4 regions of the Bradyrhizobium sp. SMVTL-02 genome follow, and region 1 is predicted to be linked to each of the others. Evidence: riboswitches for the same ligand, from Rfam matches in the RefSeq annotation. Region 1 holds a riboswitch; each other region holds the start of a gene.

Region 1 (4,713 bases):
TCGCGCTCGAGGATGCGGTTGGCATCTAGCGATCTGACCGGTGTGGCGAAATCGCGCGGGATGTCGCCAGAGAGTTGCAGCATCAGATAGCGGCCGCAGCAGACGCGGAGGAACGAGGAAAAGTTCTCCACATTCTTCCGGTCCTCCAGCAATTCTTCATGCAGCCGGTCCAGGAGCTGCGAGAGTGTCATGCCATCGCGCTGCGCGATCTCCTCCAGAATCCGCCAGTAAAGGTTCTCCAAGCGGATGCTGGTGGAGAAACCGCGCATTCGCACGGACTTCAGCCGGGTCTGCCAAAGCTCCGCATCCGCATTGACAAAGAGCCTGCACATGGGCGCCGCCTCAGGCAGCAGAAAGAGCCGGGTCACAGTCTATCACCCCGCCCTGCGCCCGTACCTACGCTCATTCACGTCGTCAAGCCGAACGATCATGCGGCGCGGCGCAGGCCGGAATGGCTGATCGTCGTCCCCAGAACGGCAAGAAATTGCGATAGCCACGCGGGGTGAGCCGGCCAAGCCGGCGCGCTGACCAGATTGCGATCTGTCACGGCGCCATTAATTGGGATCTCGGCATAAACGCCGCCGGCAAGTTCGACCTCGATGCGGCAGGCCGGATAGGCCGAACAGGTGCGCCCCTTCAGCACGTCGGCGCCCGCAAGGAGCTGCGCCGCATGACAGATTGCGGCGACGGGCTTCTCAGCAGCGAAGAAGTATCTAACCAGCTCGATCACCCGTCCATCGGTGCGAAGGTATTCGGGAGCTCGGCCCCCCGGGATCACGAGCGCGTCATAAGATGAGGAATCGATTTCGGCGAACGTGGTATTGATCGTGAAGTTGTGGCCGCGCTTTTCGCTGTAGGTCTGCTGGCCTTCGAAATCATGGATCGACGTTGCGATTGTGTCGCCTGCGGCCTTGCCGGGGCAGACGGCATGAACCGTGTGTCCGACGGCGAGGAGGGCCTGGAACGGGACCATTATTTCGTAGTCCTCACCAAAATCCCCGACGATCATCAGAATGCGCTTGCCATTCATGCATTATCCTCCGAACTTAGGTTCCAACGCTCGCTCTTTGCGCGGTCTGAGGATACAGACGCCGGACGAGACTTGGTGTTAACCCGTTAACGCAGTCGAGCGAGCGGCACGTGCACGCTGTCGTCGGATTGTACGCGGAAAGATGAGCAATATCCGCGCGCTTTGTCACAAGCTATCTTCACACGGTGCAGACTTTCATATCTCGACCAGGGGCTCCAAGGAAGCGTACGTCCCGCCGCGCCTGAATCTCAGGGACTTGAGCTTTGCCCGCTCGTGCGCCGCCGCTCACCCAAATCGTCGCCTGCCAGACTCCGTCCGCATAGCTGAGCCCTCGGCGGATAGACGACATCACCGCGGGCGAGCGCGGGAACGACGTCAAGATTGCGTGCAAAAATCTACGAGCCTCATCAGCTGTTGACAGCGCGTCCCGAATATCACTACATATCGTCATCACGGTCCGCTTGATCGCAAGATTTAGTGGCTAAGAGGGAAGCCGGTGAACTGCGCCTTGTGCGCGGAATTCCGGCGCTGCCCCCGCAACTGTCAGCAGCGAGCTGCTTCCGAACGACGTCACTGGTGCGACTGCGCCGGGAAGACAGGAAGTGCAACGACCTGCGAGCCAGGAGACCTGCCGTGACGACCAGAACGTCCACGGGCGGGGTGTCCGGCGGTCGCTTACACGCACCGTCCGGCAACATATCTGCCGGCGCTGCGTCAGCGTCCTTCCTTATCGCCCCGTTCAAACACAACGCGCATCACGGGGCCTATTGATGTCACTGAACCTACACGACGCGGACAATGCGTCCGCTGCCATTATCCAGTCGCGTCCGCGAACGCTCGCGCCAAGCGAGCCGACCATGCAGATCATTCGCCGTAACGGCAAGGTCACCCCATTTGACTCCCCCAAGATCGGGTTGGCCATGACCAAGGCCTTTCTGGCCGTCGAAGGTACCACGGCGGCCGCCTCTCGCCGCGTGCATGAGAGCGTTGTGCAATTGACCGACGAGGTCGTCGCTGCGCTCATGCGGCGCGCGGGCGAAGGACGCACCTTCCATATCGAGGATGTTCAAGATCAGGTCGAACTCGCCTTGATGCGCAGTGAGAACCACAAGGTTGCGCGCGCTTATGTGTTGTATCGCGAAGAGCGCGCGCGTCAGCGCGCCGAGGACGCGGCCGCGCAGCCGGCGCCCGCCGGCGCTCCGGCGCTTCACGTCACCCTGACGGACGGTTCCCGTGTCGGTCTGGATACCAATCGCCTCGCGCTGATCATCGGCGAAGCCTGCGCCGGCCTCGATGGCGTCTCTGTGGAGCCCGTGCTGGCCGAGACCAGGCGCAATCTCTACGACGGCATCAGCCAGGACGAGCTGGCGCTGGCTTCGATCATGGCAGCGCGTACCCTCGTCGAGCACGAGCCAAACTATTCTTACGTCAGCGCGCGTTTGCTGCTCGACAAGCTCCGCGGCGAGGTGCTCTCGCACGTTCATGGTGTTGCGACGTCGGCCTCGCAAGCCGACATGGCGACGCTCTATGCCGAATACTTTCCGGCCTATGTGAGGGTCGGGATCAACGCCGAGCTGCTCGATCCCGAACTTGCCCGCTTCGATCTCGACAGGATCGCCGCAGCGCTGAAGCCGGAACGGGACCTAAACTTCCAGTTCCTAGGTCTTCAGACGCTTTACGACCGCTATTTCCTACATCAGCACGGCAAGCGAATCGAGCTGCCGCAGGCTTTCTTCATGCGGGTTGCGATGGGGCTGGCGCTGCGCGAGATTGATCGCGAGGCAAAGGCGATCGAGTTCTACGATCTCTTGTCATCGTTCGACTTCATGGCCTCGACACCCACGCTGTTTAATTCTGGCACGCTGCGTCCGCAGCTGTCGTCCTGCTTCCTCACCACCGTCGCCGATGACCTTGACGGCATTTTCAAGTCGATCAAGGACAATGCGCTGCTCGCCAAATATTCGGGTGGCCTCGGCAACGACTGGACGCCAGTTCGCGGCCTAGGCGCTCACATCAAGGGCACCAATGGCGAGAGCCAGGGCATCATCCCGTTCCTCAAAGTCGCCAACGACACTGCGATCGCCGTCAACCAGGGTGGAAAGCGCAAGGGCGCGGTCTGCGCTTACCTTGAGACCTGGCACGTCGACATCGAGGAATTCCTCGACCTCCGCAAGAACACCGGCGATGACCGCCGCCGGACGCACGACATGAACACCGCAAACTGGATTCCGGACCTGTTCATGCAGCGCGTCGACGCCGACGGCGAGTGGACGCTGTTCTCGCCGGATGAGACGCCGGACCTGCATGACCTCTACGGCGAGGCATTCAGGACCGCGTACGAGGCCTATGAAGCCAGAGCCAAGGACGGCGGGATACGCCTCTTCAAGACGGTGCGAGCTACCGACCTCTGGCGTCGCATGCTGACCATGCTATTCGAGACCGGCCACCCCTGGATCGCCTTCAAAGACCCCTGCAACTTGCGTTCGCCACAGCGCCACATGGGCGTGATCCATTCCTCGAATCTGTGCACCGAGATCACGCTGAACACTTCGGCCGACGAAGTCGCCGTCTGCAATCTGGGCTCCGTCAACCTGCTTAGTCATGTCGGCCCCGACGGCATCGACGAGGCAAAACTGAAGCGGACGGTGACGACCGCCGTCCGGATGCTCGACAACGTCATTGACATCAATTTCTACACCATCCCGGAGGCGCGCCGGTCCAACATGCGTCACCGGCCGGTCGGTCTCGGCCTGATGGGCTTTCAGGAGGCGCTTCAGGTCCAGCGCATCCCGATCGCATCGGATGCGGCAGTCACGTTCGCGGATATCAGCATGGAGGCGATTTCCTTCCACGCCATCGAGGCGTCCTCAGATCTCGCAAGCGAGCGCGGACGCTATCCAAGCTTCGAAGGCTCGCTCTGGTCGAAAGGTATTTTGCCGTTCGACTCTATCCAACTTCTTAACGATGCCCGCGGCGGACTCGATCTCGACCGCTCTTCGACGCTGCCCTGGGATCGCCTACGCGAGAAGGTCGTCGCTGGCGGAATGCGCAACTCAAACGTCATGGCAATCGCGCCGACAGCGACCATCTCCAACATCTGCGGCGTGTCGCAGTCGATCGAGCCAAATTATCAAAATCTCTTCGTCAAATCGAACATGTCCGGGGACTTCACGGTCGTGAACGAGCTCCTGGTCCGCGACCTTAAGGCCCGCGGCCTGTGGGATGAGGTGATGGTCTCCGACCTGAAATATTTCGACGGCAGCGTCGGCCAGATCGATCGGGTGCCCGACGATCTCAAGAACCTTTATGCGACAGCATTTGAGGTGGACAGCTCTTGGCTGATTGAAGCGGCTGCGCGCCGGCAAAAATGGATCGACCAGTCGCAGTCGCTCAACCTCTACATCGCCAATCCATCCGGCAAAAAGCTCGATGCGCTTTACCGGTTGGCTTGGCGCCGTGGACTGAAGACGACCTACTATCTGCGATCTCACGGTGCCACCCATGTCGAGAAATCGACCCTGAAGGGAACTGACGGCAAGCTCAACGCCGTCTCGGCCAAGGCGGCGATCTCGTACGCGCCGATCGTGGTCCCCGCCGCGATTGCGGGGCCGGACTTCGACGGCATGACGGCCTGCCGGATCAACGATCCCGAATGCGAAGCCTGCCAGTAAGGAGATGACGAT
Region 2 (4,713 bases), 1.3 Mb from region 1:
TCGCCGTGTTCGGCGCGCTGCCGCGTCACGCCGAGGTCAGCCTGCCGAAACGACATCTCGGCCTCGTGCAGGCGGAGGAGCAGGCCGACATCGGCAAGCTGATCGACGAGGCCGCGCGCTTCGTCGCCGCGCATGTCGATCTTGATGCGGTGCTGTGCTTCGCTGCCAGCTGGTCGCCGCGACCTACGGCGAATGGGTGGAATGTGAGGCCGCCCGGGCAACGCATCGCGCTCGCCCGTGATGCGGCGTTCTCCTTCGTCTATCCGCATATGCTGGAGGCCTGGCGCGCGGCGGGCGCCGAGATCTCGACATTCTCGCCGCTCGCTGATGAGGTGCCCGACGCGAGCGCCGACGTCTGCTGGCTACCGGGCGGCTATCCCGAGCTTCACGCAGGAAAGATCGCAGCCAATGCGCGGTTTCGCAGCAGCCTGCGCGCCTTCGTCGAGACGCGGCCGGTGCACGGGGAGTGCGGAGGCTATATGGTGCTGGGCGCAGGCCTCAAAGATGCCGACGGGATCCGTCATGAGATGACGGGTCTGCTTGGCCTGGAGACCAGCTTTGCCAAGCGCCGCATGCATCTGGGCTATCGTCTCGCCACACTTGCAACGCCGATGCCGGGACATCGGGCGGGCGCGCGCCTGCGCGGCCACGAGTTCCACTATTCGACCATCCTTGCCCAGCCCGATACGCCGCTGGCGGTCGTGCATGATGCAACGGGCGCGGTCATCGCCGAGACCGGCTCGCAGCGCGGCCGCGCCACCGGCACGTTCTTCCATCTGATCGCGGAGGACCGGTGAGCGGTTTTGTCTCCTTCGTCTCCGCCGGCCCCGGTGATCCCGAGCTCCTCACCGTGAAGGGCGCCGCGCGGCTGCGCGAGGCCGATGTCGTGCTCTATGACGATCTTGCCTCCGGCGCGATCCTCGATCTCGCCCGGCCTGGTACCAATCTCGTCGCGGTGGGAAAGCGGGCCGGGCGGCCCTCCACGAAGCAGCACCATGTCAACCGCCTCCTGGTCGACTATGCGGCAACCGGCGCGCGCGTGGTGCGGTTGAAGTCCGGCGATGCCGGCATTTTCGGCCGGCTCGAAGAGGAGATCGAGACGCTGCGCGAAGCCGGCATCGGCTATGAGATCGTTCCCGGGGTCACCTCGGCCTGTGTCGCCGCGGCGCAGGCGGGAATCCCGCTGACCCGGCGGCACACCTCGCGCCGCGTGCAGTTCGTCACCGGGGCCGATGTCACTGGCGAGCTGCCGCCAAACCTGAACTGGGCGGCGCTGGCCGACCCTGAGGCGACCACCGTCGTCTATATGGGCCGGCGCACGTTTCCGGCGCTTACCGCAAAATTGATCGCCCACGGCCTCGCCGCTGATACCCCGGCGCTGTTCGCCGAATCCCTCGGGCGACCCGAGGAACGGCTGGTCCGCACCACGATTGCCGAGCTTGCCGAGCAGCTTGCACGAGGCGGGGCGGCTTCGACGGCCGCAGTCATCCTGTTCGGTGCGCTGGCAGGGGAATATCCGTCATGAGGGCCACTGCCGCCGTTCGCCCCTTGACGCCTGCGATGCGAAAGAGGCACACAAGAGGGGCATGGTGCTCGACGCGGCGCAAAGCGCCGGAGCATAATCGGGAATGGGGATGGGCGGACCCAGTTGCGGCGCCCAAAACCCCAGCCGCCCCCGCGACTGTAAGCGGTGAGGGGCTCCGATCAGCCACTGGACCGCAAGGTTCGGGAAGGCCGGAGAACCCCAGTGAACCGCGAGCCAGGAGACCGGCCGTGCATGTTTTGAGGCCAAGGCCGTCGGGTGTGACGGCAGGAAGGAACTGAGCCATGCATATCGAACCGGGCGTCGTGACGGGCGCCAAGCTCGTGTTGAGTTACGCAACCGGCATCGCCGCAGGCGGCGTTGCCCTGAAGCTCGCCGCTGAGACCGTACGCGAGCAGGGGATCACGTCATTCGCGGCGCGGACGCTCGCCACCACGGGCCTCGTCTTCACCTTCTTCGAGATCCTGCCGCACTTCCCCGTCGGCGTCTCCGAGGTGCACTTCATCCTCGGTTCGACCCTGTTCCTGCTGTTCGGCGCCGCGCCCGCAGCCTTCGGCCTCGCATTGGGCCTGCTGCTTCAAGGCGTGCTCTTCGAGCCGGCCGACCTGCCGCAATACGGCATGAACGTCACCACGCTGCTGGTGCCGCTGTTCGCGATCCAGGCGATTGCCGCGCGGCTCATTTCCCGCAACACCGCCTATGTCGACCTCAGGTATCGCCAGGCGCTGGCGCTCTCGACCACCTACCAAGCCGGCGTGATCGCCTGGGTGGCGTTCTGGGCGCTCTATGGCTCCGGCTTTGCCATGAGCAACCTCGCCAACATCGCGGCCTTCGCGGCCTCCTACGCGCTCGTCATCGTGATCGAGCCGCTGGCCGATCTCGCCGTGCTGGCGCTGGCGAAGTGGCTGCGCGGTGTTACGGCGCCGGGCCTCGTCACCCCGCGCCTGCACAACGCGGCTTAAGAGACAAGGGGCGGCCGTCATGGCCCCCCTGTACGCCCGATGCTCACGCTCTCCCTGATAGGCATCGGTTGCGGCGATCCCGAGCAGCTCACGCGCGCCGCGATCTGCGCCATCAACGCGGCCGATCTGGTCCTGATCCCGCGCAAGGGAAGCGCGAAATCCGATCTCGCCGATCTCAGGCGGACGATCTGCACTGACGTGCTTACCAGCAACACGACGCGCATCGCCGAGTTCGACCTGCCGGTGCGCGACGCGACGGAGGCCGATTACCGCAAGGGCGTGGACGATTGGCATGATGCGGTCGCCGCCGCATGGTCGCAGACAATCGCGAACCATCTGGGCGGCGACGGCAAGGTCGCACTGCTGATCTGGGGCGATCCTTCGCTTTACGATTCCTCGCTGCGGATTGCGCGCCGGCTCGATCCCTTGCCTGCACTCCAAGTCGTGCCCGGCATCACCTCGATCCAGGCGCTGTGCGCGGCGCACGCGCTGCCGCTCAACGACATCGGCGAACCGTTTCTGGTCACGACAGGCCGTCGCTTGCGAGAGGGCGGCTGGCCGCAGGGCGTCGACACGGTGGTGGTGATGCTCGACGGCGGCACGGCATTCCAGTCGCTCGATCCGGAAGGGCTCCATATCTGGTGGGGCGCTTATCTCGGCATGCCCGACCAGATCATCATGTCCGGCGCGCTCACTGACGCGGGCCCGCGCATCGTCGCGCTCCGGCAGGAGGCGCGCGAGCGCCACGGCTGGATCATGGACAGCTACATTCTCAAGCGCAGGCCGTAAGCGAGGCAGCATGCTCCCCGGCTGGGTCACCCAGAAATGTCCCGATGTCTCCGCGACCCATCGCGATGCGGCGATCGCACGTCAGGCGCAACTGACAAAACCGACCGGCGCGCTCGGCCGGCTCGAGCAGCTTGCGATCGAGCTTGCCGGCCTCCAAGCGACCGAGCAACCGCGTGCCGCGTGCGTACCCATCATCATCTTCGCCGGCGATCACGGCATCGTCGCGCAGGGGGTGTCGGCCTATCCGCAGGCGGTCACCATCGCGATGATGGCGAATTTTGCCTCAGGCGGCGCAGCGATCTCGGTGCTGGCGCGCGAGCTCGGCTCAAACCTGGAAGTCGTTGACGCCGGCACGCTGACGGAGGGGGCGATGCCTGGCATCGTCACCGACAAGCCGCGCAGTGGCACCCGTGATTTCAGTGTCGAGGCTGCGCTCACGCCAGCAGAGCTGGTCTTCGCCTTCGAAGCCGGCCAGCGCGCGGTCGCGCGTGCCGAGGCCAGCCAGCCTGATCTCCTGCTCTTCGGCGAGATGGGCATCGGCAACACCACGACATCAGCGGCGATCGCCGCGAGCCTGCTCGGCGTCAGCGCCGAGGAGATCGCGGGCAGCGGCACCGGCGTCGATGCGGCGGGCCGTGCGCACAAGGCGCGCGTGATCGATGCCGCGATTGCGCGTCATGGCGTTGCGGGCGCCTCGGCCGAAAAGATCCTGTGTGCTGTCGGCGGACTCGAGATCGCGGCGATCGCGGGCGCCATCATTGCGGCCGCGCAGCGCCGCATCCCTGTGCTGATCGACGGCTTCATCGTATCGGTCGCGGCGCTGGCGGCCGTGCGGCTCAACCCGTCGTGTCAGCCATTCCTGCTGCCTTCGCATCAATCGGCGGAGCAGGGACATCGGCTGGTGCTGCGCGCGCTGAACGTGCAGCCGCTGATCAGCCTCGATCTCAGGCTCGGCGAGGGATCGGGCGCCGCCATCGCGCTGCCGCTGGTGAGGTCGGCCTGCGCGCTCCACAATGACATGGCGACCTTTGCGGAGGCCAATGTGCCTGACAGGCCTAGCTGACCCGCTGATTGACCGAGACCACCCGCCAGCCGCTCGCGAGCCGGTCGATCCGGGTCAGCGACAGCGGGTCGATGACGAAGCGTAACGCCGCCTCCGGTAGGAGATCGAGCGCGGTGCACAGCGCGGCGCGGATCGTGCCGGAATGCACGACGAGCGTTGCTGATCCGGCTCCGATCCGCGACAGTCCCAGCCGGACACGCGCGACCTGATCCTCAAAGCTCTCGCCGCCCGGTGGTCTCAGGTGCGCCGGATCGCTCCAGAATTGTACGTAGGCATCGTCGCCGCCCGCTGCGAGCTCGTCATGTCGCCGGCCGGTCCAGTCACCGAAATCCTGCTCGCCGAATTCGTCCACCAGA
Region 3 (4,713 bases), 2.2 Mb from region 1:
AACCGTCTCCATGTTGCTGAAGGCCGCCATCATCATCTGAACAGTGAGCGGCTGGAAGATCGGGATGTAGCGCTTGAGATAGTTGTCCCCGACCTCGATGTCCGACTGAGTGAAGAAACGAAAGATTTGGGTGAGCAGCGCGCATTCGCTGGCGGTGACGCGGTCCGACGCCCAGTCCTTGAGGTCGGCGCCGAGCGGCACCTCCTCGCCCATCCAATGGGTCTGCTGCTGGCGCTTCCAGAACTCGTAAGCCCAGGCGTAGCGATCGACATCATAGGTTCCGGTCGCGTCGAGCAGCCCCACTCGTCCCTTGCCGATCAGCGTACGCGGATCGACGGCCGAAAGATCGATCACTGACATGCAAGGCACTCCTCATAATCAGTACGCTGTGGCTGCGGCGCCGCCACCTTGTCGCTGTCGCCGATCTTGCCAGCGAACGCCGCGCGCGAGATAGACTTTGAGCGGCAGTAGTAGAGGCTTTTCAATCCGCACTGCCATGCCGTCCAGTGCAGCATGTGAAGGTCCCATTTATCGACATCGGCTGGGAGATAGAGGTTGATCGACTGGCTTTGGCAGATGAACGGGGCGCGGTCGGCGGCAAGCTCGACGATCCAGCGCTGGTCGATCTCGAAAGCGGTGCGAAAGATCGCTTTCTCGTGCTCCGACAAGATGTCGAGACGGGCCACCGACCCTTCGTGTGCTATAATCGACTGCCACATCGCCGAAGTGTCGGCGCCCTTCGCCGCAAGCACTTTGGCGAGATGCGGATTACGCACCGAGATGGCGCCGGACAATGTCTTATGGGTGTAGATGTTGGCCGGGATTGGCTCGACGCAGGCGCTGGTGCCGCCGCAGATGATGCTGATCGAGGCGGTCGGCGCGATCGCGATCTTATGGCTGAAACGCGCCATCACGCCGCGTTCCAGGGCATCCGGGCACGGACCACGCTCGCGCGCGAGCGTCACGGATGCCGCGTCGGCGTCGCGACGGATTTTTCGGAACATGTTCAGATTGAACGACTTGGCCATGACACTTTCCATTGGAATGCCCTTGGCCTGCAGGAAAGAGTGGAAGCCCATGACGCCGAGGCCGACGGAGCGCTCACGCAGGGCAGCGTAGCGGGCACGCTTCATGCCGTCCGGCGCCACCGTGATGAAGTGGCTGAGCACGTTGTCGAGGAAGCGCATGACATCCTCGATGAAGGTGGGCTCCTCACTCCACTGGTCCCAGGTCTCGAGGTTGAGCGACGACAGACAGCAGACCGCGGTGCGCTCCTCGTCGCGATGATCGATGCCGGTCGGCAGGGTAATTTCGCTGCACAGGTTGGAAGTCGAGACCTTGAGGCCCAGCTCGCGCTGATGCTTGGGGAGCGCGCGGTTTACGGTGTCGATGAACAAGAGATAAGGCTCGCCAGTCTGGAGCCGGTTCTCAAGGATGCGTTGCCACAGCTGGCGGGCATCGATCTGGCGGACGACCTCGTTAGTCTTCGGGCTCCGTAGAGCGAATGCGGTGCCGGCGCCCACGGCACGCATGAACTCATCGGTGACGTTGACGCCGTGATGCAGGTTGAAGCTCTTTCGGTTGAAGTCGCCGGACGCCTTGCGAATCTCGAGGAACTCCTCGATCTCGGGATGGTGGATATCGAGATAGACCGCCGCCGAGCCGCGCCGCAACGAGCCCTGGCTGATCGCCAGCGTCAGGCCGTCCATGACGTGGATGAACGGGATGATGCCTGAAGTGACGCCGCCCTTCACCTTCTCGCCGATCGAGCGAACATTGCCCCAGTAGGTGCCGATGCCGCCGCCGTTGGAAGCAAGCCAGACGTTCTCGTTCCAGGTACCGACGATGCCTTCGAGCGAGTCCGCCACCGAGTTGAGGAAGCAGGAGATCGGCAGGCCGCGCGTGGTCCCGCCGTTGGAGAGCACCGGTGTGGCCGGCATGAACCATAGCCGGGACATCGCATCATAGAGACGTTGGGCATGCGCAACATCGTCCGCGAAAGCGCAAGACACCCGCCCGAACATGTCCTGGTAAGTTTCGCCGGCGAGCAGATAACGGTCGGTCAGCGTCAGCTTGCCGAACGACGTCAACAAGTCGTCGCGCGACGGATCGAGCGTGAGGTCGGCCGGCTTTGGCGATGGCGCGAGGGGCCACGGCAGCGGAGCCGGCGATGGCGAAAGGGGCACCAGACACGGCTCAGGCGCCGCAGGCTTCGCCTGCGCTAGGCGCGGCCGCACACTCGGTGGCGCGACGAGATGACCACGCTGATCGAAATCGTAAGACGGCGACATCGGCAACCCCGCGATGTTAGGCGCCGGGGCCGCGCGGACGACTTGCGAGGAGAGCTGGCAAGTGTGCCCGGCTGCAAGCGCCCCACCGGGGCACCCCGCCCGAGGACTTTCGTTCAGTCGCGGCAGGTCTCCTGGCTCGCGGGTCGCTGGGGCTGTCGGCCTTCCCAGCGCTGTCGCGCCAGTGACCATGATGACAACCGCTCGCCGCTTACAGTTGCGGGGGCAGCCTCGGAATAGCCGTTGCCGGCGCACCGGGTTCCCTCTTAGCTTCCATCCTACGAGATGCGGATTGGAAGACCGTGACGGACTACATATAGGCACCGCTCGCAGAGATTCGTCAAGGCGGCGCCGTCAAGTTAACGAATTGGAGCAGCCCCGAGGTCAAGGTTCGGCGAGCGCTTGTCGTGGAGATCTCGCGCCAAGTCGCAAAGGCTCGCTCGCGCGAAACACGACGGAAATCGGCAGTGACGGCTCCGAGAGAGAGGATGTGGAAAAGGTTCGCGACCTGAGCATGAACTGACAGAAAAGTTGAGCCTGACGGGACGATTTGAAACGCTTCATGATTCGATCGCGTCGACCCGGCGATGTCCGCTGTAAGTGCCTCCCGTCGAGTCTCTACCCCTCGCCCTGGCGGGGGCTTGGCTCGGGGAATCACTTTCCAAACCGAAAGTGCCTTATGTGATGGGCTACGCGACCGTCGGGCTCGCAGGCGGCGTGGTCGCGCGCTTTGTTCACGATTCCAAAAGCTGCTTGGTTTGCCTCCATGAACATCGGAAGGACGAGAAACATATGTCCAAACCGCGTCTCGATAATACCGGAATCGTCACGCCGTTAGGGTGCAATGCGCCTACATTCACCGGAGGAGGCTTTGATCTGCAAGAAGTATCGCTTGAAGTCGTTCGCAGTGCGGTCGGATTGCTCTCAGAAGGAAAGTACGACCCCGGCACCTGGCAAGTGTCTATCCTGACACTGCAAGGCCAAAACGGAGTACGTGTGCTGCCACGCTGGGAGCATTTGATTGCCCCCCCACATCCACGCTGTTGGGCCGGGGAATGAACGTCTTGCTTTCTTCGCACGTGATGCGGGCAATGTGCAAACTTGCTTGCGAATTTGTCCCCCTCGAGAATGGCGGAGTTCTTCTCGGCTGGCGCGCGGGGAAAGACCGGGTGGTAATCGACCTTCGCAGTCCGGCCCGCACGCCCTTCACGGGCGACACTGTTTCGTGCCCGATCACGCTTGGCAGGTCGCGGAGATTCGGCGGGCTTTTCAGGATACCGCGGGTGACGTTGATTACCTCGGCGATTGGCACTCGCATCCGGTGGCGCCGCGGCAATGAGCGATCTGGACTCGGCTACGCTGCGGCGCATTGCTCGCCGCGTGAAGGAGCCGCTCATGCTGATCGTGGCAGGCGGCGAGATCAATCAAGACTGGTCGGCGCGTTGTTGGAAAGGGCGCATTAATGGGCGATTTCTGAGGCGCCGCTTGGAGGCACAACCACAGGAGCTAAAATTGTTCGATCCGCCACACGATTGGGCAACCGTCCGTCACGCTGTATGAGCCGACGCTTGGCGTGTAAGTCGCTCGGATGAATTGGACCAGTTCGGAACAGAGCTGGCCCCGGTTGTTTGGACAGAATTTCCGCGTTGATAGGTGGAGCGTCTGCCGTGGTTAGGCTGCCATGCGGAGCGGCAGCGAGTTGAAGTAGGCTTGATCCGGAGTGCCGCCGTCAAGGCTCGAGTGAGGACGCCGGCCATTGTACAACAACGTTTAAGAATGCCCACAGGACCGTTTTTCGCGAGGTTCTTTATCGGCATCATCCTTGGTTTGGTCGCCGAGTTTGCGTTCATGGGACCGTCGATAAGGCTGACGATGTCGTTTTCCGCTGCAACCTGGACGGCGCGCAAGCAGATCGTTGGCTGGAAGTTCCAGCATGGATGTTCGAGCGGACGGCATGCCCTGACGCTGAGCCTTTGACAGCTCATCCGCTTGTTAGCATCGATGCACTTACCGCGCTTTCTGCGCTTCTCGATCTGGCGTTGAAGGATCGAACGCCATCAGCTGTCCTGGTTTCTGGCGCATCCAAAGGCTCTCACCACCAGAATCGGGGAGCGACTCATGTCACGCCAGACGGCAATGCCAGGGAGCGGATGCCGACACAATCAAAAACCGCGATTGCAGCGGCAGATGGACCTGTTCGGGAGCGGCCTGTTGAACAGCGCCATCGGCGCGCCGGCATGGTCGGAGCTGCCGGCGGAAGTACGGGCGGTCCTGACGAGTCTGATCACGCAGTTAATCCTCGACCACGCTGCGGCGACGGCAACGCCGCGCGCAAAGGAGGTCGGTCATGATCTGTGACAAAGTCAGGCCTCATCATCTCGCGCGCAAGGCGATTCTTTACGTGCGTCAATCCTCAACGCATCAG
Region 4 (4,713 bases), 1.2 Mb from region 1:
CGATCCGCGACAGCGCGAGGCAGGCGATCTTGCATTGGCCCGGCTTGCGCGCATCGCTCAGGCCCAGCGCGTCCTCGGCCGGAAGCTCGCCGGCACGCGCGAACCAGGGCAGCACGCCGAGGCCGCGCCAGGCGGTCTTCTGCGCGATCAGCTTGTAGCCGTCGTCGAACAGCGTGGGATCGCCGCGGAACTTGTTGATGACAAAACCCTGGATCATCGCGGCATCGTCGGGGTCGATCACCGTCCTGATGCCGACGAGCTGGGCGATGACGCCGCCACGGTCGATGTCGCCGACCAGCACGACGGGCACGTCGGCCTTGCGCGCAAAGCCCATATTGGCGATGTCGGCTTTGCGCAGGTTGACCTCGGCGGGGCTGCCGGCGCCTTCGACCAGCACGAGGTCGGCCCGCGCTTTCAGCCGCTCAAAGCTCTCCAGCACGGCGCCCATCAGCGAGGGCTTCATCGCCGCATATTCCCGCGCACGTGCAGTCGCAATGCGCGTGCCGTGGACAACGACCTGCGCACCGACATCCGTCTCGGGTTTGAGCAGCACCGGGTTCATGTCGGTGTGTGGCTCGACGCCGGCCGCGAGGGCCTGCAGCGCCTGGGCGCGACCGATTTCGCCGCCATCTACGGTGACGGCCGCGTTGTTCGACATGTTCTGCGGCTTGAACGGGAGCACACGCAGGCCGCGCCGCGCGAAGGCGCGCGCAAGGCCGGCGACGACGAGCGACTTGCCCACGTCCGAGCCGGCCCCCTGGATCATCAATGCGCGCGCCATCGAATTCAGAACTCGACGCCGGCCTGCGCCTTGATGCCGGAGCGGAACGGATGTTTCACCAGCGTCATCTCGGTGACGAGGTCGGCGATCTCGATCAGCTCGTCCTTGGCGTTGCGCCCGGTGAGCACGACATGCGTCATCGGAGGCTTCTGCGTCGTCAGGAATTCCACGACCTCCGCGATGTCGAGATAGTCGTAGCGCAGCGCGATGTTGATCTCGTCGAGCACCACCATGCGCAGGTTCGGATCGAGGATCAGCTCCTTGGCCTTGTCCCAGCCGGCGCGCGCGGCGGCAATGTCGCGGGCGCGATCCTGCGTCTCCCAGGTGAAACCTTCGCCCATGGCGTGGAACTGGCAGAGCTCGCCGAAATGGCCGGTGAGCAGGCGCCGCTCGCCGGTATCCCAGGCGCCCTTGATGAACTGCACGACCGCGCAGGGAAAGCCATGGGCGACGCAGCGGACGATCATGCCGAAGGCGGAGGAGGACTTGCCCTTGCCCGCGCCGGTGTGGACGATGATGAGGCCCTTTTCGCCGCTCTTGGTCGCCATGATCTTGTCGCGGGCGGCCTTCTTCTTCGCCATCTTCTGGGCGTGCCGGGCGTCGGTTTCATCGGCCGTCTGGGTATCCGGTTCAGGCGTCATCGGATCGGGTCCTTCGGCTTGACAAGAGGCGGCCGGGGGCAAATGGTGGCCCGGCGTTGGTTCCTGTCCTATGACAGGCGAAGAGGGAATGCGATAGGGTCCGAATCGGCAAGATTTGGGTCCAAAATGCAGCCGCCCCCGCGACCGTGATCGGAGAGATGCCCAAAGCCACTGATTCCCGCGGGGATCGGGAAGGCGGGGATCGAAGGGCCAAAACCCTGCTCCGCAAGCCGGGAGACCTGCCAGCGCGGACGAGTTTTGGACCGGCGGACGGGGTGTTCCGCGACGGGGAAGCGGGCCTTCAGGAGTATGGTCCGCGCGCCTCATCGCCTCCCGCTGATTATCCTGGAAGAGGCGATGACCGTCACACTTCACGTCTGCATCACCTGCCGCGCCGGCCAAACGCTTGGTGAGGGCGAGACCACGCCCGGCAAGCGCCTGCATGGTGCGATCCTCGAGGCGGGCGTGCCCGAGGGCGTCAACGTGGTTCCCGTCGAATGCCTGTCGGCCTGCAGCCAGGGCTGCTCTGTCGCGCTCAGCGCGCCCGGCCGTTGGTCCTATGTCTATGGCCGCCTGTCCGATGCGAACGCGCAGGACGTCGTCGCTGGCGCTGTGGCCTATGCGGCCGCGCCAGATGGCCTCGTGCCTTGGCGCAGCCGTCCCGAGATCTTCCGCAAGCAGTCGCTTGCCCGCATTCCCCCCATTCCCGTCGTGCCGGAGGCCGCCGAATGAACTCGCTCGCAAAAGTCCCTGTCACGGTGGTCACCGGTTTCCTCGGCTCCGGCAAGACGACACTGATCCAGCATCTGCTCAGCAATGCGGGCGGCAAGAAGCTCGCGGTGCTCGTCAACGAGTTCGGCAGCGCGGGAGTCGACGGTGAAATATTGAAGTCCTGCGCAGATGCCAATTGTCCGGAAGAGAACATCGTCGAGCTCGCCAATGGCTGCATCTGCTGCACCGTCGCCGACGATTTCATTCCGACCATGGAGCAACTGCTGGCGCGGCCGGTGCGGCCCGATCACATCCTGATCGAGACCTCGGGTCTGGCGCTGCCCAAGCCGCTGCTGAAGGCGTTCGACTGGCCGGAGATCCGCTCGCGGATCACGGTCGACGGCGTCATCGCGCTCGCCGATGCCGAGGCGGTGGCCGCGGGCCGCTTCGCGCCGGATCCGGATGCGGTAGAGGCGCAGCGCGCAGCAGACGAGAATCTCGATCACGAGACGCCGCTGTCGGAAGTGTTCGAGGACCAGATCGCCTGCGCCGACATCGTGCTGCTGACCAAGGCCGATCTCGCCGGTAGTGCCGGCATCGAAGCCGCCAAGGCGGCGATCACCGCCGAGATGCCGCGCCGCGTGCCGATGCTGCCCGTCACCGACGGCGCGATCGATGCCCGCGTCATCCTCGGTCTCGGCGCGGCTGCCGAGAACGATCTCGCCGCGCGTCCGTCGCATCACGATGGCGAGGAGGAGCACGAGCACGATGATTTCGCCTCGGTCGTGATCGATCTTCCGGAGGTTTCGGATGTCGATGCGCTGGTCGCTTCCGTCCAGCGTCTCGCGCGCGAGCAGAACGTGCTGCGCGCCAAGGGCTACATCGCCGTCGCCGGCAAGCCAATGCGCCTGCTGCTGCAGGCGGTCGGCGAGCGCGTGCGCCACCAGTTCGACCGACCCTGGGGCGCGGGTCTCAGGCAGTCAAAGCTCGTCGTGATCGGCGAGCATGGCGATATCGACGAGACCGCGATCAGGTCAGGACTAGGTATCTGATGCACGTCGTCTTCCGCGAGAGCCGCGGTCTCGAGGAGACCGCGACGCCAAGAGACATCGGCCAGGATCCGGCCGATCTCGTGGTGCTCTCGTATTCGGATTCCGACCTTGCCGCGTTTGCGGCCGGCTGGCGGCGTGGCCGTGACAGCCTGCCGTCGCTGCGGCTCGCCAATCTCGCCGAACTCCGTCATCCGCTCTCGGTCGATACCTATATCGAGCGCACGCTGTCGCAGGCCCGCGGCATCCTGGTGCGCCTGATCGGCGGCGAATCCTATTGGCCGTATGGCCTCGCGGCGCTCCAGCAACTGGCCAAAGATCGCGGCATCGTTCTGGCCGTGCTGCCCGCCGACGGCCGCGACGACTCCCGGCTCGATGTGTACTCGACCTTGCCGGTGTCGACGCTGCGGCGGCTCAAGGTGCTCTGCGACAACGGCGGGCCCGTCGCGGCGCAAGCGGCGATTGCACAGCTCGCGCTCGCCTCGGGGCTTTATGCGGGTCCGGTCGTCGGCGAGATGATCGTTCCTGAGATGGGCTTTTACGATCCCTCGCGCGGCGTCATCCCGGCGCCGGTCGCGGAGGAAGGAAAGCCGCACGCGCTGGTGACGTTCTATCGCTCCTATCTCACCGCAGCGGACACCGGACCCGTCGATGCCCTGATCGCGGCGTTGCGCGAAAAGGGCTTTGACGCGCATGGCGTGTTCGTCACCTCGCTGAAGGCCGCGGGCGTTGCCGATTGGCTGCGCGCGTATCTCGCGCAAAATCCGGCGGCTGCCATCGTCAATGCGACGGCGTTTTCTGCGGTTGGCGAGGATGGCACGACGCCGTTCGAGGCCGCAATCTGTCCGGTATTCCAGGTCGCGCTCTCGACGGCGCGGCGTGAGGACTGGGCGGAATCGCTCCGTGGCCTCTCGCCCGGCGATCTCGCGATGCATGTGGTGCTGCCGGAGGTCGACGGCCGCGTGTTCACCGGCGTGGTGAGCTTCAAATCAGCGGCGGAGCGCGATCCCGATCTGCAATTTTCGCATCTGGCCCACAGGGCCGATGAGGAGCGCGTGACGGCCGTTGCCGCGCGCGTCGCGGCCTCGCGGCGGCTGGCGGTGACACCGGCCGTCGAGAAGCGCATTGCGATCGTGCTCTCGAACTATCCGGGCCGTCCCCACCAGATCGCGCATGCGGTCGGTCTCGATGCGCTGGCGTCGGTCGAAGCCATGGTATTTGATCTCGCGGAAGCCGGATTCGACGTCGCGCCGGTCCATGCGCTCGGCGAGACGCTGCTCGAGCAGCAATTGACCTGGAGCCTCGCCGACTATCGCGACGCGGTCGCGCGCCTGCCGCAATCGCTGCAGGATGATCTCGCGCGAGCCTGGGGCGCGCCGGAAAGTGATCCGAGCTGCCGCGACGGCGCGTTTCACTTCGCTGGCATCGTGTGCGGAAAGTCGATCATCGCGGTTCAGCCGGAGCGCGGCGATACAACCACGCGCGATGCCGACTATCACGATCTCGCCCGCACGCCGCGCCATGCCTATGT

What was found. A riboswitch is a leader RNA that binds a small molecule or an ion and turns the genes downstream of it on or off. The one in region 1 is predicted to bind cobalamin.
Region 2: linked by a shared signal. The riboswitch ahead of ACNJYB_RS13680 (energy-coupling factor ABC transporter permease) and the one ahead of ACNJYB_RS07910 (ribonucleoside-diphosphate reductase subunit alpha) in region 1 are both predicted to bind cobalamin.
Region 3: linked by a shared signal. The riboswitch ahead of ACNJYB_RS37995 (ribonucleoside-diphosphate reductase subunit alpha) and the one ahead of ACNJYB_RS07910 (ribonucleoside-diphosphate reductase subunit alpha) in region 1 are both predicted to bind cobalamin.
Region 4: linked by a shared signal. The riboswitch ahead of ACNJYB_RS13615 (DUF1636 family protein) and the one ahead of ACNJYB_RS07910 (ribonucleoside-diphosphate reductase subunit alpha) in region 1 are both predicted to bind cobalamin.

Annotation. Positions count from the first base shown of each region.
Region 1 covers NZ_CP182469.1:1,690,583-1,695,295, reverse strand. The annotation lists gene ACNJYB_RS07920 (ribbon-helix-helix domain-containing protein) at 1-332, opposite strand, end outside; gene ACNJYB_RS07915 (DJ-1/PfpI family protein) at 428-1,030, opposite strand; cobalamin riboswitch at 1,467-1,680, shown strand; gene ACNJYB_RS07910 (ribonucleoside-diphosphate reductase subunit alpha) at 1,801-4,701, shown strand; gene ACNJYB_RS07905 (ribonucleotide-diphosphate reductase subunit beta) at 4,712-4,713, shown strand, end outside.
Region 2 covers NZ_CP182469.1:2,943,100-2,947,812, forward strand. The annotation lists gene ACNJYB_RS13670 (cobyrinate a,c-diamide synthase) at 1-797, shown strand, start outside; gene cobA (uroporphyrinogen-III C-methyltransferase) at 794-1,525, shown strand; cobalamin riboswitch at 1,571-1,790, shown strand; gene ACNJYB_RS13680 (energy-coupling factor ABC transporter permease) at 1,828-2,505, shown strand; gene cobF (precorrin-6A synthase (deacetylating)) at 2,545-3,294, shown strand; gene cobT (nicotinate-nucleotide--dimethylbenzimidazole phosphoribosyltransferase) at 3,305-4,357, shown strand; gene ACNJYB_RS13695 (histidine phosphatase family protein) at 4,350-4,713, opposite strand, start outside.
Region 3 covers NZ_CP182469.1:7,928,971-7,933,683, forward strand. The annotation lists gene ACNJYB_RS37990 (ribonucleotide-diphosphate reductase subunit beta) at 1-360, opposite strand, end outside; gene ACNJYB_RS37995 (ribonucleoside-diphosphate reductase subunit alpha) at 351-2,186, opposite strand; cobalamin riboswitch at 2,396-2,608, opposite strand; partial or broken gene ACNJYB_RS38000 (hypothetical protein) at 2,629-2,867, opposite strand; gene ACNJYB_RS38005 (hypothetical protein) at 3,624-3,848, shown strand; gene ACNJYB_RS38010 (hypothetical protein) at 4,407-4,646, shown strand; gene ACNJYB_RS38015 (recombinase family protein) at 4,636-4,713, shown strand, end outside.
Region 4 covers NZ_CP182469.1:2,929,842-2,934,554, forward strand. The annotation lists gene ACNJYB_RS13605 (cobyric acid synthase) at 1-781, opposite strand, end outside; gene cobO (cob(I)yrinic acid a,c-diamide adenosyltransferase) at 787-1,422, opposite strand; cobalamin riboswitch at 1,463-1,683, shown strand; gene ACNJYB_RS13615 (DUF1636 family protein) at 1,780-2,154, shown strand; gene cobW (cobalamin biosynthesis protein CobW) at 2,151-3,185, shown strand; gene cobN (cobaltochelatase subunit CobN) at 3,185-4,713, shown strand, end outside.